Regions from separate parts of the Massilia genomosp. 1 genome, predicted to be linked through region 1. Evidence: riboswitches for the same ligand, from Rfam matches in the RefSeq annotation. Region 1 holds a riboswitch; each other region holds the start of a gene.
What was found. A riboswitch is a leader RNA that binds a small molecule or an ion and turns the genes downstream of it on or off. The one in region 1 is predicted to bind cobalamin.
Positions count from the first base shown of each region.

Region 2: it holds a riboswitch for cobalamin, as region 1 does, so the genes downstream of both, F1735_RS21430 (CbtB domain-containing protein) here and F1735_RS30620 (TonB-dependent receptor) in region 1, are expected to answer to the same signal.
Region 3: it holds a riboswitch for cobalamin, as region 1 does, so the genes downstream of both, F1735_RS17720 (TonB-dependent receptor) here and F1735_RS30620 (TonB-dependent receptor) in region 1, are expected to answer to the same signal.
Region 4: it holds a riboswitch for cobalamin, as region 1 does, so the genes downstream of both, F1735_RS29105 (TonB-dependent receptor) here and F1735_RS30620 (TonB-dependent receptor) in region 1, are expected to answer to the same signal.

Region 1 is NZ_WHJF01000146.1:242-5,445, forward strand. Features, by position in the region: gene F1735_RS30605 (hypothetical protein) at 85-303, shown strand; gene F1735_RS30610 (hypothetical protein) at 275-943, opposite strand; gene F1735_RS30615 (SGNH/GDSL hydrolase family protein) at 961-2,049, opposite strand; cobalamin riboswitch at 2,295-2,512, shown strand; gene F1735_RS30620 (TonB-dependent receptor) at 2,698-4,797, shown strand.
Region 2 is NZ_WHJF01000063.1:22,631-30,321, forward strand. Features, by position in the region: gene F1735_RS21415 (cobaltochelatase subunit CobN) at 1-2,609, opposite strand, end outside; gene F1735_RS21420 ((2Fe-2S) ferredoxin domain-containing protein) at 2,599-2,934, opposite strand; gene F1735_RS21425 (CbtA family protein) at 2,938-3,702, opposite strand; gene F1735_RS21430 (CbtB domain-containing protein) at 3,693-3,890, opposite strand; cobalamin riboswitch at 4,041-4,265, opposite strand; gene F1735_RS21435 (hypothetical protein) at 4,344-4,712, opposite strand; gene F1735_RS21440 (hypothetical protein) at 4,780-5,145, opposite strand; gene F1735_RS21445 (YfaP family protein) at 5,276-6,028, opposite strand; gene F1735_RS21450 (DUF2300 domain-containing protein) at 6,046-7,691, opposite strand, start outside.
Region 3 is NZ_WHJF01000046.1:3,028-10,718, forward strand. Features, by position in the region: gene F1735_RS17695 (PepSY domain-containing protein) at 1-104, opposite strand, end outside; gene F1735_RS17700 (hypothetical protein) at 101-370, opposite strand; gene F1735_RS17705 (hypothetical protein) at 360-620, opposite strand; gene F1735_RS17710 (NAD(P)/FAD-dependent oxidoreductase) at 749-1,912, opposite strand; gene F1735_RS17715 (LodA/GoxA family CTQ-dependent oxidase) at 1,909-3,783, opposite strand; cobalamin riboswitch at 4,123-4,357, shown strand; gene F1735_RS17720 (TonB-dependent receptor) at 4,534-6,642, shown strand; gene F1735_RS17725 (DUF2946 family protein) at 6,680-7,045, shown strand; gene F1735_RS17730 (TonB-dependent receptor) at 7,176-7,691, shown strand, end outside.
Region 4 is NZ_WHJF01000124.1:9,630-17,320, reverse strand. Features, by position in the region: gene F1735_RS29125 (ATP-binding protein) at 1-1,045, shown strand, start outside; gene F1735_RS29120 (hypothetical protein) at 1,101-1,415, opposite strand; gene F1735_RS29115 (thiol:disulfide interchange protein DsbA/DsbL) at 1,412-2,119, opposite strand; gene F1735_RS29110 (cobalamin-binding protein) at 2,261-3,154, opposite strand; gene F1735_RS29105 (TonB-dependent receptor) at 3,154-5,139, opposite strand; cobalamin riboswitch at 5,216-5,374, opposite strand; gene F1735_RS29100 (M1 family metallopeptidase) at 5,500-7,584, shown strand; gene F1735_RS29095 (hypothetical protein) at 7,584-7,691, shown strand, end outside.

The DNA of each region.
Region 1 (5,204 bases):
ACCCCGGTGGCCGCGCCGACCTGCGCATAGATCCCGAGCGCGGAGCCGAACCAGGCGAACGCCGCCGCCGTATAGGCCAGCGCCATGAGCCAGGCGCGCAGCAAGGCCGCCGCCAGGGTGGGGCTGGCGTCCAGCGTGCGCAGCCAGGGTGCCAGCAGGACGAAACCGAGCGGCCAGGCGGCGCCGCCGCGCGCATACAGCGCCACCATGGCGCCGCTGGCGAAGATGGCCGCGATGGTACGCACTGTCGCGTTGGTCGATAAGGTCATGATGGTCAGCGCTCCGGGCGTGCCGGGGGAATGACGATGCGCCGGATCGGCAAGCCGGGCGGTGCCAGTTCCGGCGGGACGACCAGGTTCTTGGGCATCTCGATGGGCTTGTCGCTGGCATCGCGCAACTGGAAGTCGGGTGCGAACATCAGCACCGCTTCGATGCGCTGGCCGTCATCGGTGGCCTGGTGATGGCGCACATAGCCCTTCGGCAAAACGAAATCCTCGGGCACCGCCAGCCCGACCAGGGGCGGACTGGTTCCCGGTGGCGAAAAGGCGCCCAGGCCGGAATGGATGCCGCGCTCGTGCAGGCCTTCGATGACTTGCGCCATGCTGGGACTGGCGCCGCGCGCGACGTAGCTCGACAGGTCGCGCGTGGGGTCGGCGTCACCTTCGGGGGCGCGCGCCGGCGCGGCCGGCACAGGCACAGGCGCGCGTGCAATGCCCGCCGCCGGCGCATGCGTTGTCGTCGGCAGCGGCGGCGCTGCCGCGATCGGCGCGGCGGCGCCGGCCCCGCCGCGGGTCGGCGTCCATAAATAGAACAGCGCGGCGCCGCAGGCAACGGCCAGCAGCACGACGATGACGGCGCGGCCCCGGGAGGGCCGCCAGGCGCGGCTGGCAGCGGATTGCGCGCTGCCAGACGGCGCCGGCCCGGAACGCGGAGGCGTGTCCACGGATCGGCGCCCTGTGCTTACGGCGTGGCCGGATTGTAGGTCGACACCGCCCAGCCGATGCGCTCATGGCCGTACTGGTTCCAGATCGGGTTCTTGCCGCCGCTGAAGCTCGTGTAACGTGGCGCGCCGCTGCCGGTGGTGCTGCCGAACAGGCCGGAACTGAAGGTGCTGCCGTTGTAGGTCGGGTGGGTGTCGTCCGACTGGATGTAGTCGTAGCTGCTGCCCGACGACACAAAGTGCGTGTTGGCGTCGCGGATGGTCGAGCGCAGCGCCGTGGTCAGGCGGTTGACGTAGCTCGCTTCGCTCTCGCCGTTCACATAGCGCAAGCCCTCGGCGTCGATGCGGCCGTCGCCGTTGCTGTCGTAATCGGCCCCCATGTACTGGGCAAAATTGTCCGCGCACTGGAAGCCCTTCTGGCGCGCCACATCGCACATCATGAAGTTCATCCTGGCCAGCGCGGGCAGGAACTTGTCCTGCATTTTGACGGTGGCGCCGGTGCCCGCATCCTTGCAGGTGCTTTGCACATTGTCCACCGCATAGCCCGGATAGTGCAGGTTGGAGACGACCTTCAGCTTGACTCCGGCGTAGGCGTTGGCGTTGATGTAGTCCATCGCGGCTGTCACATACTTCTTGCAGCTGGTTTCGGCGGCGGCCAGCCCGCTGTAGTTGCAGGTGCCGGTCTGGCTCTTGAAGGCCGAGCGCGCCTGCAAACCATCGTTGCCGCACATTTCGAAGGTGACCACGCGCGTGTTACTGGCTTGCATATACGAGCGCTCGGCCACGATCTTGTTGTTGTACACGTCCTCGGCCACCGCGCCGGACTTGGTGCGGCGCACGCTTTCGACGTCGGCGCCCCACTGGCCCGACAGATACTCCGCGTTGACCGTGGGCGCCGCGTATTTGGCCGCGCTGGTGACGGAGCCGTTAAAGCCGGCATAGATCGAGTCGCCGTAGGCCACCGAGCGGTACTTGGTGCTGGTGCCGGCCCGGTCGATGGTCCACGAAGCGTTTTGGTTCAGGGTGCTGGCGGCTGCCTCGGAAGCCGGGGCGAGTAGTGCAAGGAAGGGTAACAAGGTGTGCAAAGAACGACGAAAGCGAATGCTCATGAAGCGTCTCCTTTTTAGTTGGACCCGTCCGCCAGGCATGCCATGCCGGCCAACCTGAACGCGGGCACTTCAATGTATTGCAAATATGCACAAGCGTGCTAATTAACCATTCGTCTTGCACAGAAAACATTGAAAATCGGTAGGTTTGTTGTAAATGCGCAGGAGTGCGGCAGCGCGGCAATCTCCACGCCATCCCGCTGGCTGGCGCAGGAAAGATGTGACAAAAACCATTTCGCGCACTAAAATGCGCCCCAATACGTGATGGTGCCCTCCCGCTTGTCGGCTGGAGGGTGAAACGGGAAGCCGGTGACGCACGAGATTTTCATCTCGCGCCAGTCCGGCGCAGCCCCCGCTGCTGTAAGCCTGACGACTTTGATCGAACGCCACTGTGCAGCGCATGGGAAGGCAAGGCCAGGGAAGGATGACGGCGAGCCAGAAGACCGGCCAGTCACGATGCACGCGCAACGCCCGGGGTGTGGGGTTGCCTGTTTTTTGTCGTCCTTTTTCTGTTCTGCCAATGCAATCGCACGCCGCCGGCGTACGTGTTTCCGTTCGCCCTGGGCGGGCGGCGCGTGCCATGCTGCTTGCGCAAGCGTTCGCGAACGTCACCATCGGCCGATCCGGTCATTCACTACGTCAGGTGCTTCCATGATGCTTTCCAGTCACGCTTGTTCCACACCCATCCGTCCCATCGTCGCCGCCATCGCACTGCTGTGTACCCCGGCCGCCCGGGCCGAGCCAGCGGCGCTGATGCCGGTCATCACCATCCAGGCGGAATCGAACCAAGGCCTGGGCCTCAAGCGCGAGATCGGCGCCGCCAGCCGGATCGGGCGGGCGGCGCAGGACTTGCCGGCGAGCGTAGAGTCGCTCGGCGCGGCCAGCATCGAAGCGCGCGGCGACGTGCAGCTCAAGGACGCCGTCACCCGCAGCACCGGCCTGACCGACATCAGCTCGCCCGGCAACGGCATCGCCTATTCGGCGCGCGGCTTCAGCGGCAACAGCGCCATCGCCATCCTGGAAAACGGCCAGCGCCCGCAGGTCGGCTCGGGCACGGCAAGCTATCCCGCCGATCCGTGGGGCTACGAGTACATCGAAGTGCTGCGCGGCCCGGGCTCGGTGATCCACGGCAGCGGCACCACCGGCGCCACCATCAACGCCGTGCGCAAGGCGCCCACGCGCGCCGCCGCATTCGAGGCGATGGCCGGCATCGGGGCCGGGCGCGCGCTGCGCGCCGGCGTCGGCGCCAGCGGCGCGCTGGGGCAGGGCGGAGCGTTCCGCATCGACGCCTACGCCGACCGCAGCGACGGCTTGATCGAACGCGGCGATGCGCGCCACGGCAAAGTGCTGGCCAGCCTGGCGTATGCGCTGGCGCCCACGCTGGACCTCGCGCTCCAGCTCGACCATCTGGAGCAGAAGCCGCAGCGCTACTTCGGCACCCCGCTGGTGGACGGCGCCCTGGCGCGCGCGCTGCGCAGGCAGAACTACAACGTCGGCGACGCCGCTATCGGCCTCGATGACGACAAGGCGCTGGCCCGCCTGACGTGGCGCCTCACGCCGGCCCTCAGCGTCAGCGACGAACTCGTTTACATGAAGGCGCGCCGCCACTGGCGCAATGTGGAGAGCTATGCCTACGACGTCCAGGCGAAGCTGGTCGAGCGCAGCGACTACATCGCCATCGCGCACCACCAGGAGCAGGCCGGCAACCGGCTCGAGGCGCGCTGGGACGGCGGCGCCAACCGCCTGGTGGCCGGGTGGGAAGCGGCCACCATCAATTTCACCCACACCAATAACGCCCCCTACGGCGGCGCATCGAGCGTGGCGCCGACCGGTTTTGCGCCGGGAGTGTTCGACAGCCCCGATCCCTTGCGCCCGAACTTCACGACCGATACCGTCACGCATGCGCTGTACGCCGAAGACGCTTATCGATTCAGCGAGCGCCTGCTGTTGCTGGCGGGCCTGCGCCACGACCGCTACCAGGTCGAACGCACCAGCCTGCAGGGGGCGGCCGGCTTCGATGCCACCTTGCAGTCGACCGCCGCGCGCCTGGGCCTGAGCTGGAAGCTGGCGCCGGATACGTCGCTGTACGGCCAGGTCAGCAGCGGCAGCGATCCGGTGACCAGCCTGTTGTCGCTGAACCTGGCCAACAGCCGCTACAAGCTGACCCGTTCGCGCCAGGTGGAAACGGGCGTCAAGCAATCGCTGGCCGGCGGCAAGGCCGAGTGGACGGCCGCGCTGTACCGCATCCGCAAGGACGACATCATCACGCGCGACCCGGCCAACCCGGCGCTGTCGATCCAGGGCGGCGCGCAATCGTCGCGCGGGGTGGAAGTGAGCGCCAGCGTGGCCGTCACGCCGGCCTGGCGCCTGGAAGCGAACGCGGTCTATACCGACGCCGCTTTCGACCAGCTGATCGAAAGCGGCAACGTCTCGCGCGCCGGCAACCGTCCGGCGGACGCGCCCAGGTCCTCGGCCAATCTGTGGCTCAGCTACCGCAGCGGCGACTGGCGCGCCGGCAGCGGGGCGCGCTACGTCGGCGCGCGTTTTATCGACAACGCCAACGCCCAGGCGCTGCCGGCCTACACGGTGCTCGACGCGAGCGTCGGCTGGCAGGCCAGCCGCCACGTGCTGGTGCAGCTGAACCTGCGCAACCTGGCCGACAAGCTGTATGCCAGCACGTCGTACGGCGGCAGCCAGTACCTGCTGGGCGCGCGGCGCCATGCCGAACTGACCGTCCAGTGGCGCTACTGATCCCGGCCTGGCGCGGTTCGTGAAAGCTGCCGCTGCCGGGCATCGGCAGCGGCGGGCCGTTACGGCCTCTAATGTCGAGTTCGCTTAGTGGCCGCGTCGACAGCGGAGTGTGTCATTGGCGGCACATTTGTTCGAATATCCATGCGCACGTGATGAACGCGCTGGTCGTTCAACGCGAATCTGCGTATTGTCAAACCCTGCACTTCGAAAACATGCTGCGCACAGAAGCGCCGGCGCCATACAGCCGGGCCCGAGCAATTCCGGCCCGCAGCACCGCCACCATCGCAGCACAGATTGACCATGCTTGTCCGCCGATATCACGCCGCGCGCTGAGCGTACACGCTGGTCGCGGACGAGCCAGTCCAGGTACGCCTGTTGCGTACCTTTACGTACCATGGGACCAGATC
Region 2 (7,691 bases), on a different contig from region 1:
ATTTGCGAGAGCATGCTCGATTTGACGCGCAGGGCCGGTTGCAGCAGCGGCGCGGCCACCTGCTCGCCATCGATGTCGGCAAAGACGAGGTTGAGCACATCATCGATGGCGGCCGGGCGATATTCGCGCGCCGCCAGTTCGGTAAACAAGCGCAGGCACAAGGCGTCGATGGCGTCGAGCGCATCCGAGCGCGTGACCACGGCGCACTGCGCCAGCCGCGCCAGTGCCGGCGCCACGTTGATGCGACGGCCCTTCTGGTCGAGCAGCAGGTCCATCGTCAGGCCGAACAGCTTCGATACTTCGGCCTGCAGGCCCGGAATATCCAGGTTGGGCAGGCGCGTGAGCGATACCAGCATGGCCGGCATTTGTTCCGCGTCCGGGCCGCCGCCCAGGATATGCAGGCCGTCGCGGATCTGGGCAGAACCGAGCTCGCACAGATAGCCGTCAAGATCTTCGATCAGGTGGGCCACGTCGGAGCCACCCATCGACGCCAGCGCGGCCGGCAGCTCGCCGTCCTCTTCGTGGTGATGGTCGTGGCCGTGATCGTGATCATGGTCGTGATGGTGGTGATGGCCGTGTCCATGATCGTGGTCGTGATCATGATCGTGGTGCAGCAGGCGCGCCTGCAGGTCGGCATTCAGGTTGGTCTGCTTGACCAGTTCCCAGATCTGCTGCTGCAACAGCGGCAGCTTGGCCGGGTCCAGCACTTCGACCTGATAATACTCGTCGACCAGTTGCGTGAGCTGCGCCAGCGCGCCGTACGTGTCGGCGGTGGTCATCGGCGGCGTCAGGTGGTCGACCACGACCGCGTGCGCGCGCCGCTTGGCCTGCGAACCTTCACCCGGATCGTTGATGATGAACGGGTAAAACAGCGGCAAGTCGCCCAGCAAGGCGTCCGGGAAGCAGTTCTGCGACAGGCCCACGCCTTTACCGGGCAGCCATTCCATCGTGCCGTGCTTGCCGACGTGGACGATGGCGTCGGCGCGCCAGACATCGCGCAGCCAGCGGTACAGCGCGTAATAGTGGTGGGTCGGCGGCAGGTCGCTCTGGTGATAGATCGCGTCCGGGTCCATGCCGTAGCCGCGCGGCGGTTGCAACGCGACGAAGGTATTGCCCAATTCGATACCGGCCAGCGCCAGGTGGCCGTCGCACACATACGCTTCGCCCGGCGCCGCGCCCCACTGACCGCTCATTTTCTCCTGCATGTCGGGCGTGAGCTCGGCAAACCATTGCGCGTACAGCGCGGCGGGCACGCGGCCGGCGGCGTTGCGCAACTGCTCGGTGGTCACGTAAATCTGGTCGTAGGAACAGCGCGCGACCAGGTCGTGGATCAGCGTCGTGCCGTCGGCGGGCGGCTGGCCGACGTCGTAGCCGGCATCGCGCATGGCGTCCAGGATGCGCATCAGCGAAGCCGGGGCGTCCAGCCCGACCGCATTGCCGATCTGGGACGCCTTGCTGCTCGAATTGGTGAACATGAAGGCCACGCGCTTCTCGGCGTTGGGCACGTGCTTGAGGCGTGCAAAGCGCGCGGCGATGCCGGCCACGCGCGCCACCCGGTCCGGCACCGGCTCGTAGTCGACCGCGTCGCCCTGCAGGCCGGCGGCGCGCGACTTGAACGACACCGGCGCGGTGATGATGCGCCCGTCGAATTCGGGCAGCACCACGTTCATCGCGGTATCGAGCGGATTGAGGCCGCGCGCGGACTGCTCCCACTGCGGCAGGGTCATGCCGCTGGTGATCGCTTGCAGCACCGGCACGTTCAGCGTTTCCAGCACGCCCACCGACCAGCCGGCCGGCGTGGGGCCGCCAGGCGTAATCTCGCCCATCGCGAACGATGTCGTGTTGATCAATACGTCGATATGCACCCCGCGCGCGTCGCTGAAGTAGCGCAGCGCGTCCGGCAGCGCGCCAGCGCCGCCGGCGCCGCTGCGCAAGGACGACGTAAACACCGGCAGCACGTTCATGCCGCGCTTTTCCAGGGCGCCCAGCAGCGCGTCGATGAAGCGCGTGTTCCCGCTCATCCAATGCGCGCGGTAGAACACAATGCCGGCGCTCGGCGCGCCGGCATTGCGCAGCGCCAGCCAGTCGTCGATGGCGGCGCCCTGCGCCAGGTCGGGATGATAAATGCCGTGTTCCGGCAGCGCCAGCGCGCTTTCGTACCCGAATCCGGTCAGCAGCAGGTGGTCAGACAAATAGCGCAGCAACTGCGCCAGGTTGCCGCTGCCGCCGCAATGGAAGTAGTTCAGTGTCTGTTGCAGCACGTCCGCTGCGACGGTCGATACCGCGGCCAGCTCCGGATCGGGCTCGCCGGTGCCGCTGATGGCGATCAGGTGCTGGCCGGTGCGGCGCGCATGACTGACCAGGTCGGCAAAACCAGGGACGCTGCCGAGTCGTCCGAGGACGCGCAAGATGATGATGCGCGCGCCCTGCACCTCGCGCGTGAGCAGCGCCGTAGCGCCGTCAGCGTCGAGTCCTTGCAGGTTCACGCCCGCCACCGCGCCGAACTCGGGCGGCAACTGGCTTACGGCGTGGTGCAGGACCGTCAGGTCGTTCGATGCGTGGGTAAGCAGCGCGATGGGCCCCGGGCCTTGAGGAAAATCAGGTGTCATTGTCCGCCACGAGTGTGTCGCCTTCGCCGATGCGATGGAAAATCAGGTCGGTCACTTCAGTGCCGCCAATCAGGTGCTCGCTGACGATGCGCGCGGCCGCCGCTTCATCGACGCGCCGGTACCACACGCCTTCGGGATACACCACCACGATCGGCCCTTCATTGCGGCACGCGACCATGCAGTGGGTGCGGGTGCGCTTGACGCACAAGTCCGGGCGCGCATCGATCTCGCGCCCCATATGCTCGAACACGGCCTGCGCCTGCACGCCGTTTTCGGTGCAGCGCGGGCCGACGCACATGAACACGTGCCGGTCGTGGGTGCGCATCGGTCAGCCGAACTTCTTGTAGAAGTAGCCCGACAGCGCGCCCATGGCCAGCCAGAAGGCGGCATTGGCGAGCAAGGTCGCGTACAGGAAGCTGCGTGCCAGCTCGGGCGGCGCACTGCTCGAATGGACCGCCGGCTGCGGCGATCCGACCAGGTGCGGCACGAACAGCAGCAAGGCGCCGGCGATCTTGAGCGGCCAGTTTTTGGCGAAGACCACCAGCGCCAGGCCGCCGGCACTGGCCGCGACGGTGGCGGTCCACCAGAGCTGGCGCGCCAGCAGCGGCGCGGCGACGGTGCCCGGCAGCTCGGGCGGCAAGCCGATCGAGGGCGCGACAAAGAACGCCGTGTAGCCGGCCGCGCCCCACAACAGGCCCGCGCGCCAGCCGCTTGCACGGCCGTGCAGGCTGATGGCCGCCGCCAGCAGCAGCGCAAAACCGACGCCGGCGCTGATATTGGCCAGCGCCGTGTAGAAGGTGCGTTCAAGACCGTCGTCCGGCTGCCAGCCGCCGTGTTCATGCGCGCTTTCGTGGGCACCATTGTCCGCATGCTCGTGCGGCGTGGCGTCGGCGTGACTGTGCGGCGCCGCCACTTCCAGCGCTACGGGCGCGGCGCTTTCGAACACCTCGGCCTGCAGGATGATGGGCGCCACTTGCACCTGTTGCACGCCGGTCAGCAGAAGGCCGGCGAGAATGCCGGCCGCCGCCGCGCTGGCGAGGATGCGGTTAAAGGTGCCCAGGCCCGTTGCGGGCGCGCTGCGAATCAGTGGCATGGAAAGCCGGCCGAGTGGCGGCTGTCGTGCGCCGCGTTGTGCAGCGTTTCCATCGAGGCGAAGCCGGCGCCGAACAGCAGCACGGCGCCAAGGCTGGCGGCGCACATGGCTTGCACGATGCGCTCCTTGATGGCGGTAAACGGGACTTGTTCGTCAAAGGTGGGGGTGACGCTGCGGATCGACGACATGGCATTCCTTCCAAAAGCACTGCGCATAGAGCCAGTCCAATGCAGACGCGCGCGTCTTGCCAAGGCCGGCAACCGGGGGCTTGCAAGGGGAGAAGGAACCTGAGATGGGTGCGGTACGCAGCGATCCACCTGGATCGCCCTCCGCGATACAAACGACTTACCGCTTCGGCTGGTTTCCGGGCTGGCGAGTGGCGGGGCCGAAGCCCACTTCCGGGATATGCGCCTTCCCATGCTTTGCACAGTGGCGTGATGCACATCCTTGACTCGCTTACCGTTGCGGGGGCAGCGCCGGCTTTGCTCCGTGAAGGAGCGCACCGGCTTCCCATTTAATCCGGCAAACGATTGTTTGCCAGAACCAGAAGCTTGACTACCGGCGAAGTATAGGTCTGGACTATATAAATTGCAAGGTTGCGCGCGAGGTGCGCGTCGCAGTGCGTGTCGCAGTGCCTGTATTTACCAGTCGCGCCATTGTTCGGTGATGTCTTGGTCGGCTTGCAGGCCGGCGTCCTTGGCAACCAGGTAGATGATGTCGCACAGTTTTTCGCGCTCTTCGGTCTCGATCACGCCGCCGGCGCGTTCATCGAACTCGTTGAGGGCCACGACGACGCGTTCAACTTCTTTCATGATCGCTGCATGGTCGGCAGGCTTGGGGAGCTTGTCGATGGCGGCGGCGTATGCATCGAGGATATTCGCACACGCGGCGATTTCGGCCTTGCCGTACGGGGGCTCGTTGTCCGGGTCTTCGGCGCAGCGCGCCATATAGGCAGCCATCTCGTCGAGCAGGTCGGCGCGGATTGAGGCGATGTCGGGATTCGGTGGCATGACGCGGCACTCCTGCAAAATTGATGGGGTGCCAATGTAGCATGAAGCGGCGCGCCGCCGCCTTACATTACTCGCTGAATTCGATGTCCATCTGCTTGCCGTCGTAGCAGAACGTCATCTGCTCGCCTTCTTCGTCGCGGATCTCCAGCACACCGCCCGGTTCGACGAAGGGTCCGAGCGTGTCGAACAGGCGAATCAGCCAGTTGGTGATGATCTCGATATCGCCGCCGTCAATCAGCAGCGCGCCTTCCTGGCGCTGGCTGGTGAAGCCGATCGATTCAAGGAAAGCCGGGAAGTCGCGTTCGGCGCGTGCGCGTTCGGCGAAAAAGGAGTCGCATCCTTCGAACGATGTGCGAATCGCGTTGAACGCCTCCGGTTGCCGGGCGTTCCTGATAACGATGCTGGCATCGTAGATCCATGCTGCAGTACTCACTTGCACTCCAATTCGTCATAAGACTGGCGCGGTCGGTACGCAGCCAGGATCGTATTTCCTGACGACAGTTTTACATGCCTTTCAAAAACTGTCAAAGCGCCGATGAAGGGCGTTGTTTTCGGAGCGCAGGTCAAGGAAACACGAACGACTTGACCAAGGTCAGTTCACCCGGCGCGCGCAATGGCACGCGCACCACTTCCTGGCGCTCGTTCGGTGAATTTTCGTTGGTGATGATCGCCACCTGCGCCACCGTCAGGATGCCGCTGTCCTGGCCAGCCCCGTAATAGTTCACATAGACGTGGTAGTTCCCCTTCGGCGGCGCGGCGCTGGAAAAGATCTCCGGGCCATAACCGGTGGTGACGTCGACATCGAGCGCGCCGCCGTTGGGCATGACCCGGTTGCCGTACCACGAGTGGCCGCCGTCGGGCGCGACCACGTGCAGGTCGACATCGGTGCCGTCGCTGTCCCACGACAGCACCACGCGCAGGCGCGACTGGGTTTTGCCGGCGTAGGAATCGAGGAACTGGGTGCGGTTGCGCGCCTTGCCGTCGGGCGAGCGCACTTCCACGCTGTTCGACCCGCGTCCGAAGGCGTACGGGCGCGCGAAGCTGCCGTCTTCCTGCACCGCCATCGGCATCGCCACGCCGTTGACCACCAGGGTGGCCGGCTTGCTCTTGCCCTTGGAGGCGATGCGCCCGCGAATCTCGGCCGTCGGACTCTGCCCCTCCTGCACGCTGACCGACGCCGCCGGATAATTCACATCCTGCGAATACGCCTCTTTGGCGCCCTTGGAATTGCGCCAGCCGCTGTTGGGCGAGTCGATCTTCACCTGGGCCAGGGCGGTGGTGGACAACAGCAGTGCGGATATCAACAGTATTTTCATGATCAGGTGTGGTGGGATTATTGATGCGCTTCCAGGCGCGTATCGACCAGGCGCCGCGCCAGTTGTTCGACCAGGACTTCATCCTGCCCGCTCGGGTGCTTGCGCAGGCCCAGGTGCAGGAACTCGTGTACCAGGGTGATGCGGTCCTCGCGGCTGGCCAGGCCGCGCAGATAGATCCGGTTACGCGACTGCTCCGAATACGGCGCGCCGCGCACCAGGTGGCATACCGCCGGTGGTTCGGCCGGTGTTTCGTAGCCGGCCTGTTTGCGCAGCACGCGCTCCCACTGCGGCAGTTCGCGCGCCAGCCACGCCTGCGCGCCGGGCAGGCGCACGCACTGCTGCGAGTCGCCGCCCGACAGCGTGGTCAGGTCGGCGCCGGGATAGGCCGCAGTCAGGATGGCGTCGAAACGCATTCCCTGCTGCGCCTGCCCCACCGCCTGGCTCCACGCCATGGTGTCCTTCGACGCCGTCTCGGCGTGATAGCGCACGTTCACGCCGGACAGCACCAGCTGGTCGGTCCAGTCGGCGATGGCGCGCGCCGCCACGCTGGCCGGCTGGGGAGCGACGCGCTGCGTAGCGCTGCTGTCGGCGATGCGCTGGCAACCCTCGGCCCACTGCGCGTTCTGCTGCAGATAGGTACGCGCCGCCACCGCCAGCGCCTTGGCCGCCTCCGGCGCGCTGGTACCGCCCTCGCGATCGATCACGCGCGCCACGTACTCGTTGACCCCGAATCGTCCGGTCAGGCGCGTCCGGCCCTGCGGATCGCGCTCCAGCAGCATGTCGTTCTGGCTGAAAAACGCCAGGCTGCGGCCGTTTTCGAAGCGCACCTGGTACGGCCCGCGAAGCAGTCCCGGCACGGCGGCGTTGCGCCCCGCCGCCACCGCCTTGATCGGATAGCGCGCGAAGTAATCGACCAGCACGCAGCCCGCATCAAGCGGCGCCGCCGCCGACGGCAAGGTACTGGCCAGGCGCGGTGCCCATTTTTCCAGGATGCGGCTGCTGGTGTCGGCGCCGCCGAACCACAGCGGGGTGCCATCGGCCAGCCAGCCGGCCGCGCCGCCGAGCCGCTCGGTCGTGCGCTGCGGATGGTGCCACGAGTAGGTCTTCACACGCAGGCGGCTGCCGAACCAGCTGGCGGTGTTGACGCCGCGCGCGCCCAGCACCACGTGCAGCAGCGCCGACCCGGCGTCCTTGCGGCTGTCGGCCGGAATGCTGGCCAGCGCCAGCATCAGGCTGCGCAGGCTGACCAGGCGTTCCGGCGCCAGGTTCGCCGGGTCGGCCAGCCAGTCGTATTCGCCGCTCGCATCGCGCCCAAGACGCCCGCTCCAATACTGCCGCCACGGGCGGCGCGTCAGCATCAACCGGGCCGGCGAGAAAAACAGGCCGCACGATTGCGCCAGCGCCAGGTCGCGCGCGATGCTTTTGCCGGCGGTGCAGCAGTACACTTCCTCGTTCTTTTGGCCGCCGCAGGTGTAGTCCGGGGTCGGTACTTTCTTGTCGATCGCATACACATACACGAACAGCTTCCACAGGCTGCCCAGCGGCACCTGGCGCGCGCCGTCGAAGGGCGCGCGCCTGCTGCCACCCTTGTCGTCGAGCTGCAGCGCGCTGAGCTGGCCGTCGCGCCACCACGCCACATCGAGCGTGGCCGCCTGCGCCAGCG
Region 3 (7,691 bases), on a different contig from region 1:
ACGGTGATCGCGCCGGCGTAAAAGGCGATGAACAGGGCAAAGCCGGCCACCAGGCCGACCCAGGTATGCACCGCGATGTAGGTTTTCAGTGTGGACGACTTCATGCCGCAATCCTCAGCAGGCCGGCAGCCTTCAGTCCATGGATCAAGCCGAACCCGGCCAGGGTGGCGCCACCCATCCACAACCAGGCGCGCAGGGCGGTCTTGAAATGGTAGGCCAGCGCCATCGCCCCCACCCACGCCGGGAAGAACATCAGCAGGATCGGCAGGGTGTCGCGCTGCTGGTTGCCGCTCAACAGGGCCAGCAAGCCCACCAGCGCCACGCCAAGCGGCGGCGCGAGCAAGACGGCGGCCAAGGATTTACCCCACATGACGCGCCCGGCTCCAGGCATTCAGGCAAGGCAGCGCCACCAGCGCCAGCATCAGGGCCGACAGCGCAATGAAGACGCCGCACCAGAAGCCGTAGCCGTGGCTGGCGGCCAGCACCGACGCCGCGCACAAGGGCAGCGCCAGCCAGCGCAGCGGGCGCCTCGGCGCGCCGGCCCACAGGGATTGATGCGGCGAGGCCAGGTAAAAAGCAAGCGCGGCCAACAAGGCCGCGCCGATGGACATCCAGATCATTTACCGCCCCTTGAATGAGACGTATTGTCAATAATGAAAATGATAAATGATTATGCGCGCCGGAAACAGTGAAATTTTGCCGATATGCTACTTTTGATGCTCACGCACCCCGCCGGCGGCCCCTCCCCTTATCTGGACAGAAGCGCAGCAGCCGCAGTGCGGCGCAGCCAGAAGCGCTCACGGGCGTAGCGGTGTACTGCCGCATAGGTCTCGCCCAGGCGCTGGCGATAGCGCTCCCGCACCGCGCGCATCTCGTCCAGGTAAGGCGTGCGCGCATCGCTGGCGCCGTCGAGGTATCGGCCGATGGCATGGGCGCAGCTGTCGGCCGTCGCCAGCGCGTGAAACAGGCCCTGGGAGGCAATCGGGTCGAACGCGAGCATGGCGTCGCCAATCGCAAAAAAACCTTGCGGCAGCGCGGCGGCGGCCTCGGGATCGAGCCCGCCGCCTCCGGCCGGCTGCGCGTGTACCGCAAAATCCATCGCCGTGGGCCGGATCCCGGCCAACAGCGCATGGCGCTGCGATTTGGCCAGCAAGCATGCCGGATCGCGCAGCGCCTTCAGTTCGGCGTCGTCGCCATCGAGGTGAAAGGCCAGCACCCGCTGCCCCGACGGCACCCGCACGCTGTACCACCAACCGTTCGCGTCGGCGCAGATGCGGGTCGCCTGGTCCTGGTCGCGCCGGTCCGCGGGCAAGTGCGCGTACAGGCAGATCAGCCGATCCCGGCCGCGCCGGGCCAGCCCGAGCTGCCTGGCCACGGCCATGCTGCGCCCGCTGGCGTCGACCAGCACGGATGTGCGCTGGGTGCCACGGGACGCGCTCGCATCGTCCGGCCCCGCAGCCGCGATGTCGACACGCCAGCAGCCATCCTCGTGCGACACCGCCAGGCGCCCGCCATCGTCGACCAGCGCCGCGCCCGCCGCCACGGCGCTCTCGCGCAGGCCGGCATCGAAACGCGGACGGTCGAGGTGCCAGCCGACCCCATGCGGATCGCGGATCGGATCGAACCACGTCGGCGTGTCCGATTCCCACTGCGCGACCGAGGCGCCGCGTGGCGCATGGCCCTGGGCCAGGAACCGCGCGTAGATCCCGTGGCGCTGGAGCAGCACGCGGGCCGCGCCCGGCAAGGACTCGCCGATGCGCGGGGACCCGGCCGCCATCGCCGCCGGCCGGTCCAGCAGCAACACACGATACTGCGGACGCAAGCGCCCGGCCAGCGCCGCGCCGGCCGGGCCGGCGCCGACGATCAACACGTCCCACTGCGTCGGCGCGGCGGCCGGGCGCGGCGCCGTCACTCGGCGGGCCGGGGCGTGCCGCGCCGCAGGATCTGGCGCATCTGGCTGTTGATTGCCTTGCGCTCGGACTCGGCCAGCGGCGGGCCGCCGCGATCCTCGACCTGCATCAGCGGCGGAAAGTCCGGGTCGTTCGGAATGCCGTCGCGCACCTCGACGATGCCTTGCCTGTCGAAATGGCTGACCATGACCTGCATCCATTGCGATTTGTCGGCGCCAAGTGTCCGGTTCCAGTCCAGGCGCTCGTTGAAGGCCGCCAGCCGATCCTTCCGGCACAGTTCCGGGTCCATCACTTTGGCGTAGTTGGCGGCGCTGAGCACCTGGTTCGGCACCCGCGCCGGCCAGAAGGTCGGCAGGTAGGGGTCGTACTGCTCGTCGTAGCCGGACCGGCAACTGGCGGTGTCGGTCTGCCACGGCACCGCCATCCAGCGCGTGACCGAGCCGGGAGACTGCCCATACAAGGGGCCATCGAAGCAACACGCCTCGGCCGGGGTCAAGGTTGTGCCATAGTCCGGCTCGGGATCGTCGGCGGCACGGTGGCGCCACCGGTACGGCTCGCTGTACATCGAGGCGTGGCGCACCGGCCACGTCATCTCGCAGCCGGGATGGAAGGCGTCGCCCAGGCAGAACTCGAGCGCGGCGCGGTCGAGCATGGCCGCCTGTTCCGCAAGCGGCACGCCGGCGATGTCGCGCGTGGCCCCGATAGCGGCGGCGGGATCGTAATCGGCGATGAACTTGCCCTCCGCCCAGCGCGCCAGCATCGCCAGCTGCGTGACGGTCAGCGCAGTCATGGCCCGCGGGATGGGCGGCATCGGCAAGTCCATCGCATCGCCATAGACCCAGGGCCAGGGCTTCATCGACGCATCCTGGTACTGCGGGTTGCGGAACGCGTTGGCGACCGTCCTGCGCAACTGCGCATACGTCTTGCCTCCTTGCGCGAGCTTGCGCAGATAGTCCGGCGCCAGGAAATCCTGCGGCATGCCGTGGCCGAAGCCGGCCGCGAAGCCACCGTTCATCCATTGAAGGTCGGACAGCGCCTTGAAAATCGGCAGCAAGTCGTTCTTGAACGAGGGCTCGACCGGTACCGGCAGTTGCCCGGCCTGGATGGCGACATCGGTCATCACGGCGTACATGGTGCGTACCGATTTTTGTTGCGGCCCGTAGTTCGGCGGCGCCACCACCACCCATGCCGGCGCGACCTGCAAGTCGCGTCCGCCCAGCCGTACGCGCGCGCTGACCGGGCCATCGCCGGTATCGTCGTACCAGCCATCATTGTTGGCGAACGTGACCGGGGCGCTGCCGGTATACGATGCCGACATGCCGTGCCCGCCGAATACCCACAGGCGGCCGCGCGGATCGGTGCGCAACTCGCCCAGCGGCACCGGAATGCCGAAGCAGCTGCCGCCATCGAACTGGTAGCGCTGGCCGGCGGCCGATGGCGCATCGATGCTGCGCGGCCCGGGGCGGATGGCCAAGCTGGCGCGCTCGAGCAGCGCCACCTTGGCATTGCGGCGCGTGGACGGCGTTGCGGTGGCCGCTTCCGGGATGTCGAGTGCGATCTCGAAGTTATACCAGGCCGCCTTGTGATTGGCCAGTTCGACCGTCCATTCAATCTCGACGCCATCCTGCATGGTCAGTTCGCACAGCACCCGCCCTTGCCCGTCGTAGCCATAGATGCGGAACTCGGCCACCTCGCGTTTGAGCGCGCCGGCGCCGTCACGGTAGAAGTTGAGGGGCTTGGGCAAGGGATCGATCACCTGCGGGCCGACGTAGAAGCCATCGTCCTCCCTGGAATTACCCACCCGCGCGATGCCGATCGACGGGTGGATCTTCGCGTACACGACCTGGTCTGCTAGCTTGCTCTCGGTGCTCATGACGGCCCCTTTCAAGGTGTTGGCCTTACTCCTTCAATTGCTGAGCGGGCGGGGATGAGCCCGTCCTCCTGTCACGCACATGCATGGGGATACGCAACGCCGCCCCATCGATCACCTACCCATATTGCCTCACCTGGCAAGCAAATCGCCAGCAAAGTTGACCCCTGTTTTTATTGCGCCACGCGTGACAATGTGTGATCAATACGTCATCGGATGAGCGTATGCTCCCCGGTGGCCGGCACGCCTCGCGCCGCCATATCCTTTACGCATGATTGCGCCATGCTGTTTGGCGAGCCGGACCGTGGCGCATGGAAATGTTGCCAAATGTCTCAGCAGTCCGTATGATTGCCACGTTTTGGTGCTAGCGGCCTTGCTCTGAAGGCCGCAGTTAAACGGGAAACACGCGCTGGTTTCAGCGGCAAACGTGTGCTGTCCCCGCAACGGTAAAGCAGGCGCCGCATGTCGTCCAACGATGCGCGGCCGGTTGTCTTCATGGTCCACTGTGCCGCCGGCATGGGAAGGCGAGGCAATCTGACCTGTTAGCCCGGATACCGGCCAGGACGCATGGAAGCGAAGCGGCCGGGAACTGCCGTGTTTGTGGATCGCACGGCAGCGCGCGCAATGGCGTCGCGCCCGCCCCGCCATCGACTCTCACGCCGGCGTCGGCCGCCGCTTATTTTTTCTCGGCGCACGGGGATGTGCGCCGCACAAAAAACAGGCCGGCCGGTCCGGTCTTTACAGAGAGTACCCGTGAAAAATACCACCCCTGCCCCGTCGCCACGCGGGCTGCGCCGGCTGTCGCCGCTGCTGCTGGCGGCCCTGCCCACCTTCGCCTTCGCCAACGCCGCCGTCGATGGCGATGCGCCTTCTCCGGTCCAGCAAGTGCGCGTGTCCGCCAGCCTGATCCCGCTCGGCGTCGCCGATTCGGCCAACCAGGGCACGGTCACCGCCAGGCAGCTCGAAAACCGTCCCTTGCTGCGCACCGGCGAGCTGCTCGAAGCGGTGCCCGGCCTGATCGTGACCCAGCACGCGGGCGACGGCAAGGCCAATCAATATTTCGCGCGCGGATTCAATCTCGATCACGGCACCGATTTCCGCACCAGCGTGATGGGGATGCCGGTCAACCTGCCGACCAACGCGCACGGCCAGGGCTATTCGGACCTGAACTTCCTGATTCCAGAGCTGCTCAGCACCATCGAGTACAAAAAAGGCACTTACTATGCCGAGGAAGGCGACTTTTCGGTCGCCGGCGCGGCCGCGTTCGACTACGTGCGGCAGATGGAGCAAGGCTTGCTGAGCGTGGAGGCGGGCCAGCATCGCTTCCAGCGCGTGCTGGTGGCCAACTCGACCGCGCTGGCCGGCGGCGCGCTGCTGTACGCGCTCGAACGCGCGGGCCAGGATGGTCCCTGGGAGACGCCGGAACGCTACAAGCGCGTCAACGGCGTGCTGTCGTACCACCGCTCGGCCGGCGATGACGAGATCCGGGTGACGGCGATGGCGCTGCGTTCGTCCTGGACCTCGACCGACCAGGTGCCGCAGCGCGCGCTGGCCGCCGGCCTGATCGGCCGCTACGGCACCCTGGCCCCGACCGACGGCGGCCAGACCGCGCGCTACAGCGTCTCCGGCGAGTGGAGCCGCCAGTACGGCGACGGCGCCAGCAAGGTCAATGCCTACCTCATCGCCTCGCGGCTCGACCTGTTCAGCGACTTTACCTATATGCTCGGCGACCCCGGGCACGGCGACCAGTTCCACCAGGCTGAAAACCGCCGCATTCTCGGCTTGAACGCGGCGCGCACATGGCGCCACGCGCTCGGGCCTTTCGCTTCCGAGACCGCGCTCGGCGTTCAGCTGCGCGCGGATCGCCTGGCGCCGGTCGGCCTGTATCTGAGCCAGGCGCGCCAGCGCCTGTCGACGGTGCGCGAAGACGACGTCAAGGAGCGCAGCGGCGCGCTGTATCTGTCCAACAGCACCGTCTGGGCGCCCTGGCTGCGCACTGTCGCCGGCTTGCGCGCCGACCGTTACACGTTCGACGTGGACAGCGACACGCCCGCCAACTCCGGCAAGGTCGATGCGCGCATCACCAGTCCCAAGTTCACCGCCATTTTCACGGCGGGCAAACATGCGGAGATCTACCTGAACTGGGGACAAGGCTTTCACAGCAACGACGCGCGCGGCGTCACCGGCAGCGTCGATCCGACAACCGGCCTGGCGGTCGATGCCGACGGTGCCGCGATCGAGCGCGCCACGCCGCTGGTGCGCGGAACCGGCAAAGAGGCCGGCTTGCGGCTGGCCGGGCTGGTGCCGGGCATGCAGACCACCATCGCCGCCTGGCGGCTCGACCTCGATTCCGAACTGATCTTCATCGGCGACGCCGGCACCACCGAAGCGGGCCGCCCGAGCCGGCGCCACGGCATCGAACTGGCCAATTTTTACACGCCGGCCAAGGACTGGATCATCGACGCCAACCTGGCCTGGTCGCACGCGCGCTTTCGCGACCACGATCCGGCCGGCGCCTTCATTCCCGGTTCGATCAGCCGCACCGCCTCGCTCGGCGTCTCGGGCGTGGCCGGCGCGTGGTCGGGCGGCGTGCGCCTGCGCTATTTTGGCCCGCGTGCATTGCTGGAAGACGACTCCGTGCGTTCGCCGTCGTCCACCTTGCTCAACATGAAGCTCGGCTACAGGCTCACGCCGCGCCTCAAGCTGACCGTCGAAGTGCTCAACCTGCTGGACCGGCGCGTGAGCGACATCGACTACTACTACGAATCGCAATTGCCGGGCGAAGCGGCGCCGGTGGCGGACATCCATACCCATCCGGGCGAAATGCGTACCCTGCGCGCCGGCCTGGCGTGGCGCTTCTGAGCGCGACAATGCGGCACGCGGCGCGCCAGCGATGCGCATGAGCCGCAGGGCGTTTGCCCTGGCAGCCTGGCTGGCCATGCTGGCCGTGCTGCTGGCCGTGCTCGCGCCGGCGCTCTCGCACGCCTTCGGCGGCGACCCCGCGGCGCGGTTCCTGCCGGGCGACATCTGCCGCGCCGGCAGTGTGGCGGCCGCCGGCGGCGCGCCCGCGCCCCCGGCGCACGAAGAACGACGCCAGCACTGCCCGTACTGCCACCACGGCAACGGCGTGCTCCTGTTGCCGCCGGCGCCGCGCGCGCTGGCGCTGGCGGTCGCCGACGCGCCACCCACGGCGTCGCTCCCCGACGCGCCGACACCCCGCTTCGCATGGACGGCGGCGCACGCGCGCGGACCGCCCTGGGCTTGATCCGGTAGAACATCGCTCACGCATCGCTCAATGCAAAGGAACAGGCGCCAGCGCCTGCGGCTTTGCCGTGTCCGATCCGTGCGCCCCATTTCCAATCGCCTGGCCCCAGGCAACCGAACAAGAGCACGACATGACTGCACACCCATTCCACGCGGCCGCGCTGCCGCTGGCGCATTCCCGCGCCGCCCTCCCCTTCGCCATCGCCCTGGCCTGCGGCGCCCTGGCCACCCAGGCGCGCGCCGACGCGCCGCTGCCCACGGTGGAGATCGCGGGCACAGCGCCGCGCGCCAACGGCAAGCTGAACCTGGACACGCCCTCCACCACCGGCAGCCGGCTCGGCCTCACGCCGCGCGAAACGCCGGCCACCGTCACCGTGGTCGACCGCGCCATGATCGACGCGCGCGGCGCCCAGGACACCCAGGAAATCCTGCGCGCCATTGCCGGCGTCACCGCCCACAATGCGCCGGGCAATATCGGCGTCAGTTACCGCGGCTTCGGCAGCGGTTCGATCAGCCAGCTCTTTAACGGCATCAACGTCCAGTACGCGATCGCGGCGCGCCCGGTGGACAGCTGGATCATCGACCGGGTCGAAGCCATCGGCGGGCCGTCGAGCTTCCTGTTCGGCTCGGGAGCGGTCGGCGGTTCC
Region 4 (7,691 bases), on a different contig from region 1:
CCGTTCCTCGGTGCCGGCCAAGCAGCATGCCGCGCTCGACCGCGGCGAACTGGTGCTCGACACCGCCCACAAGGCGTTTTACCGCCGCGTCGACCTGCATGGCGAAAGCTATATCGGCAGCGCCGCAGAAGTCATCCACGCGCATGAATTGCCGATCGACATAGGCCTGGCGCTGGAGATGGAAGCGGTGCGCTATGTGATCGTGGCGCTGTTCTTGCTGGTGCCGGCCGCGCTGTGGTCGCGCTCGCACTGGCTGGGGCTGCAGGCGCTCTCGCGCTTGGCCGACGAGGTCGGCGCCGGCCAACTGGCGGCGCGCGCCGACTTCAAGCCGCGCGCGTCCATCTATCCGCTGGCCGAGCGCTTCAACCACATGGCCGGGCGCATCGAAGGCTTGCTCGACGCCCAGAAAAACCTGCTTCATTCCGTCTCGCACGAACTGCGCACGCCGATTGCGCGGCTGGAATTCGCGCTCGAACTGCTGCGCTCGGCAGCGGGCGATCCGGCGCTGGAAGCGCGCATCGTGGCGATGGAAGGCGACGTCGCCGAGCTGAACGGCCTGGTCAATGAACTGCTGAGCATGATCCGGCTCGACAGCCGCCAGGCGCTGCAACAAGCCGACTTCGAGCTGGCCCCGGCGCTGCTGGGCTGCGTGGACACGCTCGACCCGCTGGCGGCGCAGCCCGAGGTCCGGCTCGACAGCGCGCTGGGCAGCATGAGCGGCGACCGGCGCCTGCTGGTGCGGGCGGTGGGCAATCTGCTCAGGAATGCGCAAAAGTACGGCAACGGCCAGATCGCGCTGTCGGCGCGCCGCACGGACGGGGTGGAAATCGTGGTGGAAGACGACGGGCCGGGCATTCCCGAAGGGGAACGCGGCAAGGTGTTCGAACCGTTTTACCGGCTCGACCGCAGCCGCGACCGCAGCACGGGCGGGTTCGGACTGGGATTGTCGATTGCGCAGAAAGCGGTGGCGCTGCATGGCGGCACCATAGCGGTCGAGCAGTCGTCGATGGGTGGCGCGCGCTTCGTGATTGCCTTGCCCGCTTGAGGGTAACGCTTGCACGGCGTCGTTACCGCGCCCGGGCGGGAACGACGGCGAAGGCTCACTTCTCCTGCGGCCTCAAATGGGTAATCCCATACCAGAGATGCTGCCACCAATGCTCGCGCGAGCTGACCACCTGCAGGCAGCGCATATCGATCTCGCCCTTGAACACCGGATCGGCGCATTGCCTGGTCATCAAGGCGTGACGCTGGTTTTCGGCATTGACGATGGCGATCGCAAACCACACCACCACGCTGCACAGCAGCACCACCACGCTCCACGCCAACTGGTTGATCCAGTTACGCTCGAATAAATCCTCCACTACCGGGCGCGAGCCGTCGTAGATTTTCAGGAGTTTTTCTTCAGGATCGCTCATTTGCCGGCAGGTTTCGCAGTTGTTTTTGCAGGGGCAGCGGCGCCCTTCTCTTTTTGAACCCTGGCCACCAGCGCGTCAAGCGTTTGCTGGACCGCCGGATACACCGTCGCCTGGACCAGGCCCGGATTGGCGCCGCCAATGGACGATGGCGAGGTCAGGAAGCGGCCGTCGATCACCAGGGTCGGTGCGCCGTCGATCTTGTAGTTGCTCATCACTTGCGACGCGCTTTTCAGCTTGGTCAGCACGCCGAACGAGTTCCAGTATTCCATGAACTTGGCCTTGTCGATGCCCTGCTTCGGAATCCACTCGAGGATGGCGTCGTCCTTGTTCAGGCGCAGGCGCTCGATGTGGAAGGCGCGCAGCACTTTCGGATGCATTTCCTCGGCCTTGCCCATCGCTTCGAGCGTCAGGTGCAAATGCGCCTCGGGATCGCTGGGACCGGTCACCGGGAAGTGAACGCGGCGAAAGACGATATTGTCGCCCTGCTTTTTGACCCACTCGGCCAGATGCGGTTCCAGCGCGTTGCAGGCCGGGCAGTGGTACATGAAAAATTCGATGACTTCCACTTTTTTACCGACGGTCTTGGTCGGCTGCGGGCTCGCCAGCGTGACATATTCGGCACCGTCTTTCGGATCGGCGGGCGAAGCGAACGCCGTGGTGGCGACCAGACTGGCGACGGCGAGAGCAATACGCAGGAAACGCATAAATATCCTTCATGATTAAGTTGAGACGACGATCGCGAGATTACCACTTTTTGCGGCAGGTCCCCGGCCAAGGTCCCGCATTTTACATTGCGTTGCAAATGCCGTCGTGGCGTGGCCGGATCAGTGCGAGGTCACAGTCGGTCAACGGCGCGCCTGGCCGCGCCGTTGACGCGCCAGTTCGAGTTTTTCGCACAGGATGGCGGCGCCCTGGACCAGGCGCGGCCCGGGCCGGGTCAGCAATTCGCCATCGAGCGTGAATAGATTGCCATTACGCACCGCCAACAGGGTCTTGTACGGCGCCCACATCGCCAGGCCCGCGTCCGAGGGGTCGTGCGGCACGCTGGCGACCAACGCTTCCGGATTGGCCTGCAACACCGCCTCGATCCCCACCGACGGCGCCTTGACCGCCAGCGCGGCGAAAATATTCTCGCCGCCGCACAGGGCAATCGCGTCGCTGGCCACGTGCTGGCCGTTGAGGGTGTACAGCGGCTTGTCCCAGACCTGGTAAAACACCTTGACCGGGGAGCGCCTGGCGTAACGCGCGCCCAGGGCCGCGATATCGGCCTGGAACGAGGCCGCCGCCGCGCGCGCCACCGTGTCGGTGCCGAGCAGCTGGCCGAAACGCAGCATGCTGTCGGCCACCTGGCCAAGGCGCGCCGGCTCGCTGTGGAACATCGGAATGCCGAGCTGGCGCAACTGCTCCAGCTGGCGCGCCGTGTTCCCGCTCTGCCAGACCACCAGCAGGTCCGGTTTGAGCGCCAGCACGCGTTCGATATCGATCTGGCTATTGTCGCCCACCAGCGGGATCGTTCCGGCCGCTGCCGGGTAATCGCTGTAATTGATCGCCCCGACAATGCGTGCGCCGCCACCGGCCGCGAACAGCAGCTCGGTGATGTGCGGCGCCATCGAGACGATGCGCTTGGCCGGCGCGTCCAGGACCACGCGCCGGCCGGCGTCGTCCACCACCGTGACCGGGGCGGCGCCGGCAAGGCCGGCCCACAGGGCCAGCGCGGCGGCGGCAAGGCGCTGGCCCATCAGAAGTCGTAGCGCGCCGAGACCTTCACCTGGCGTCCGTCGGCCGGATAGATGCCGCTATTGCAGCCGAAGGCGTTGCTGGTGTAGCGCTTGTCGGCCAGGTTCAGGCCGGCCACGGCGAACTCCCAGGCGCCCACCTGATGCGCATAACGCGCGTCGAAAGTGGTGGCCGACGAGATGCGCACGCCGCAGGTGTTGGCAAAATCGGCGCCGAAGCGCTGCTTGCCGGCCCACTGGGCGCCGATATCGGCACTATGGCCATTGCCCGGCACCCAGGCCAGGCGCGCCGAGAGCACGTTCTTCGGCACCAGCACCATCTCGCTGCCGGCGTTGCGCCCTTCGGTGAAGCGCGCCCGCACGTACTGCCAGTTGCCGCTCACGCGCCAGTCGCGCGCGATGCTGGCGTGGGCATCGACTTCCACCCCTTTGCGCTGGGTCGGATCGAGGTTGGTGTTGGCGCCGTAACCGCCGTTCACGCTCGGGTCGTAAAAGATCTCGTTGCGCAGCTGGTGGCGGAACATGCGCGCGCTCGCGCCCAGGCTCGCGGTGCCATAGACAAGGCCCAGTTCCAGGTCGCGCGAGGTTTGCGGCGCCAGCAAGCCGGGCGAGGAACGGTAGCCGTTTTCGTCGACGTTGGCCACGCGGTAGCTGCGCCCGGCCTTGGCGTACAGGTGTACGGCCGGCATGACGTCGACACTGCCCTGCACTTCCCATGCGTTGAGGGTTTGCTTGGTGTCGTAAGGCTTGGCGAAGGCGAGCGTATCGGTGGCGTCCTTCTCGAAGCGCTCGCGGCGCGCCCCCACAGCCACGCGGGCCTTGTGCGCGCCGCCGAAGGTGAGTTCATCGCGCAGGTACAGCGCTTTCGACTTTTGCGTCGCATCGGCGTTCGAATAATCCGACTCGGTCACGCGCGTCCATTTGACCAGGTCGACGCCGGCCACCAGTTCGTTGAGCATGCCATCCATTTGCGCCAGGTGGCGCACGCGCGGCGAGAATTGCGTCTGCACGCTCCCGTAGGTCGCCTTCGATGCCACGCGCGCGCCTTCGAGCGTGTAGAAATAGGTCGAACGGGCGGTGCGCTCGCGGCGCGACAGCTCGGCGGCCAGGTCGACGGCGCCGATGCGCTGCTCGGCAAACGCGGTCAGGCGGTCCGAATCGAGCGCGCCGATATCGTCCGGCGTATTGGCCTGGCGCGGGTTGTCGCCGAACTGGCGCGCGCTCAGGGCGCCCGGCAGGTCGGACTCCTGGCGCGCGCGGTCGTAACGCACGCCGGCGCGGCCGCCCTGGTAAGCCCACTGGGCGCCGCCGCTGAAGGTATCGAGCTCGAAGCCGTTGTGGTCGCGGTAGTTGTCGGTGCGGGCGCTGCCGAGCGAGGCGTCGAGCGCAAACCCGTTCCACGACTGGGCCAGGGCGGCGCGCAGGTCGCGCAGGCCGAACTGGCCCATTTCGGCGCGCAGCATGCCGCGCCGGCCGTTCGCTTGCGGGCGTTTCGTGACGATGCGGATCACGCCGCCGGTGGCGCCTTCGCCATACAGCACGCTGGCGCCGCCGCGAATGATGTCGATGCGCTCGACCGTCTCGATCGGGATCGACGACAGGGTCGCATTGCTCAATTGACTCTCGGACATGCGCACGCCGTCGAGCGTGACGACCATGTTCTGGCTGCTGTTGGTGCCGAAGCCGCGCAAATCGAGGCTGAAGTCGGGCGAGCCGTCCAGGCTCTGGCGGCCGTACACGCCGCCGATCTTGCGGATGGCCTGGTTGACGTCGGCCGCGCCGGCGCGGCGGATGTCGTCGGCGCTGATGACGGTCGCGCCGATCGGAGCGAGCGCCGGATCGCTGGCGAAGCGCGCACCGGTGATGGTTACTTCAGGCAGGGCCTGGGCCGCCAGCGCGGCGCCGGAGGCAAAACACAGGGACAGGGCGGAAGCCAGCGCAAGCGGCCTGGCAGAGAGCGCGCGGCGCGGCGATACTGCAAAAATCATGATGTCGTCTTCAGAAAATGAGTCCTGGCCTGCGTCCCCGCAAGCCGGATTGCACGGACCGACGCGCGATGCGGCGTCGGGTCCCCCTGTTTTGGCCGGTATCCGGGCTGGCAAGGCGCTCATGGCGCGCCTGGCTTACCGTTGCGGGGGCAGCACACTAAGAGTCTATCTCCGTGTTTCCCGTTTAACTGCCGGCGTGAAGACGCGGGCGGGCACCAAAACTGCGCCATTATAATCGGAGTCGCCATCCGGACTGCGTGGCGGCGCGCGTTGTGGCATGCTGTGCGGCGCGCCGGCCGCCCGGCAAACCCCGTATTTACCTTTTTATCGAATCAGCGCCCCGCCGGCGCAGGAGAACGCATGCAAGCCCGAACCCGAACCCTGGCCCTCAAGGCGCTGCTGCTCGCCGCTGCCGCCGTCGCCGGCGCCGAGCTGCTGGCGCAGGCCGACATCAGCATCACGCCGATCCCCGAACCGGTGACCGATGTCGGGATCGGCTTCGCCCTGCCGTCGGCCGGCGCGGTACACGTGCCGAGCGCCCCGGACGCGTGGGGCGGGCCGCGCAGCGGCAGCGAGCCGACCCTGTCGGAGCGCGTGGTGGATTACCAGATCGAAGCGACCCTCGACCCGGTCGCGCACACGATCGACGGCAAGCAGAAGCTCACCTGGCGCAACCGCAGCAAGGAGACCGTGCGCAGCGTCTACCTGCACCTGTACATGAACGCCTTCAAGAGCGCGGGCAGCACCTACTTCACCGAGCAGCGCGAGGCCGGCAACGATGCCACCATCCGGCCCGGCGAGTGGGGCGATATTTCGCTGCGCAGCGTGACCCAGGGCGGGGCCAAGGTCGACTGGTCGTTTGTCCATCCCGACAACGGCCCCGCCAGCGACCAAACCGTGGTGCGCTTCGACCTGCCGGCGCCGGTGGCGCCGGGCGCCTCCACCAGTGTCGACATCGCCTTCTTGACCCGCCTGCCGCGCGTGGTGTGCGACACCGGCTACTTCGGCAGCTTTCATCTGGTGGCCCAGTGGTTCCCCAAGATCGGCGTGCTCGAACTGCCCGGAGAACGCGGCGCCACGCGGGCGCGCTGGAACGTGCATGAGTACCACCACGAGTCCGAGTTCTACGCCGACTTCGGCCGCTACGACGTCAAGCTCACCGCGCCCAAGGGCTATACGGTGGGCGCCACGGGCGAGCTGCAAGGAGCGCCGGCCGAACGCGGCGGCATGCTGACCCACCACTACGTGCAGGGCGACGTCCACGACTTCGCCTGGACCGCCGACAAGCGCACCGCGCCGCCCCTGCGCGCTACCTGGAGCGCGCCGGGCAGCGCCCAGGTAGCGTTGACGGTGCTGTTCCCGCCCGACCGTGCGGCCAGCGCCGCGCCGGCGCTCAAGGCCGCCACCGATGCGCTGACCTATTTCTCGAAGACGCTCGGCCCGTATCCGTACAAAACGCTGACCATCGTGATCCCGCCGTTCAACGCCGACGACGCCGGCGGCATGGAGTATCCGACCTTCATCACCGCCACCGGCCACGACAAGGTGGCGCCCGGCACGGCCGGCGCCTTCGACCTCGATTTCGTCACCATCCACGAAGTCGGCCACGGCTACTTTTACGGCATCGTCGCCTCCAACGAATTCGAGGAGCCGATGCTCGACGAAGGCCTGAACGAATACTGGGACTACCGCATGCTGCGCGAGACCGGCCAGCAGGTGTACCTGGGCCCGCGCTGGCTCAAGGCGCTCGGCCTGGCGCCTGGTTTCAAGGGCTTCGATGTCGAACGCCACGACGCCCCGCGGCACGAGCCGGCCGACCCGATCGGGCAGAACGCCCACATGCGCTTGCAGGGCATCGGCCCGGTGTACGTGCGCAGCGCGACCATGCTGCGCGACCTGGAAGAGCGCATCGGCAAGGAGGCGACCGAGCGCGCCTTCAAGGAATACTACAAGCGCTGGAAGTTCCGCCATCCGAGCATCGCCGACCTGCGCGAGACGCTGGCCGAGGTAAGCGGCCAGCGCGCCGCCGTGTACGCGGCGTTCGCACAGCAGGTGTACGCCGCCGCCAGCGTGGACGACCGCATCTCGCGCTTTTCGAGCGAGGAAGAAGTCGCCGCCAAGGCCGGCGCGGCGCGCCCGTGGCGCACCAGCGTCACCTTGCAGCGGCGCGGCGTGCCGGTGGCGCAAAGCCTGCTGGTCAAATTTGCCGACGGCAGCAGCGAGACCGTGGTGTGGGACGACCAGCAGCGCTGGCGCACCTTCAACTGGGTCAAGCCGGCCAGGGCGGTATCGGCCGAACTCGATCCCAAGCGCCAGCACTACCTCGACACCAGCAAACTCGATGACAGCCGCACACTGGCACCCGATGGCAGCGCCTCGCGCAGATGGAGCGGCGATGTGGCGGCGTTTTTCAACATCCTCTTTTCCCTGATTGCGACCGTGTGATGAAGCAGACGCCCGCCTTTTCGATGGCATCCATCCCGCGTGCGGCGCGCGCGGCGCTGCAATGGCGCCTGCTGCTGCTGTGGACCCTGTGGATGCTCGCGCCAACC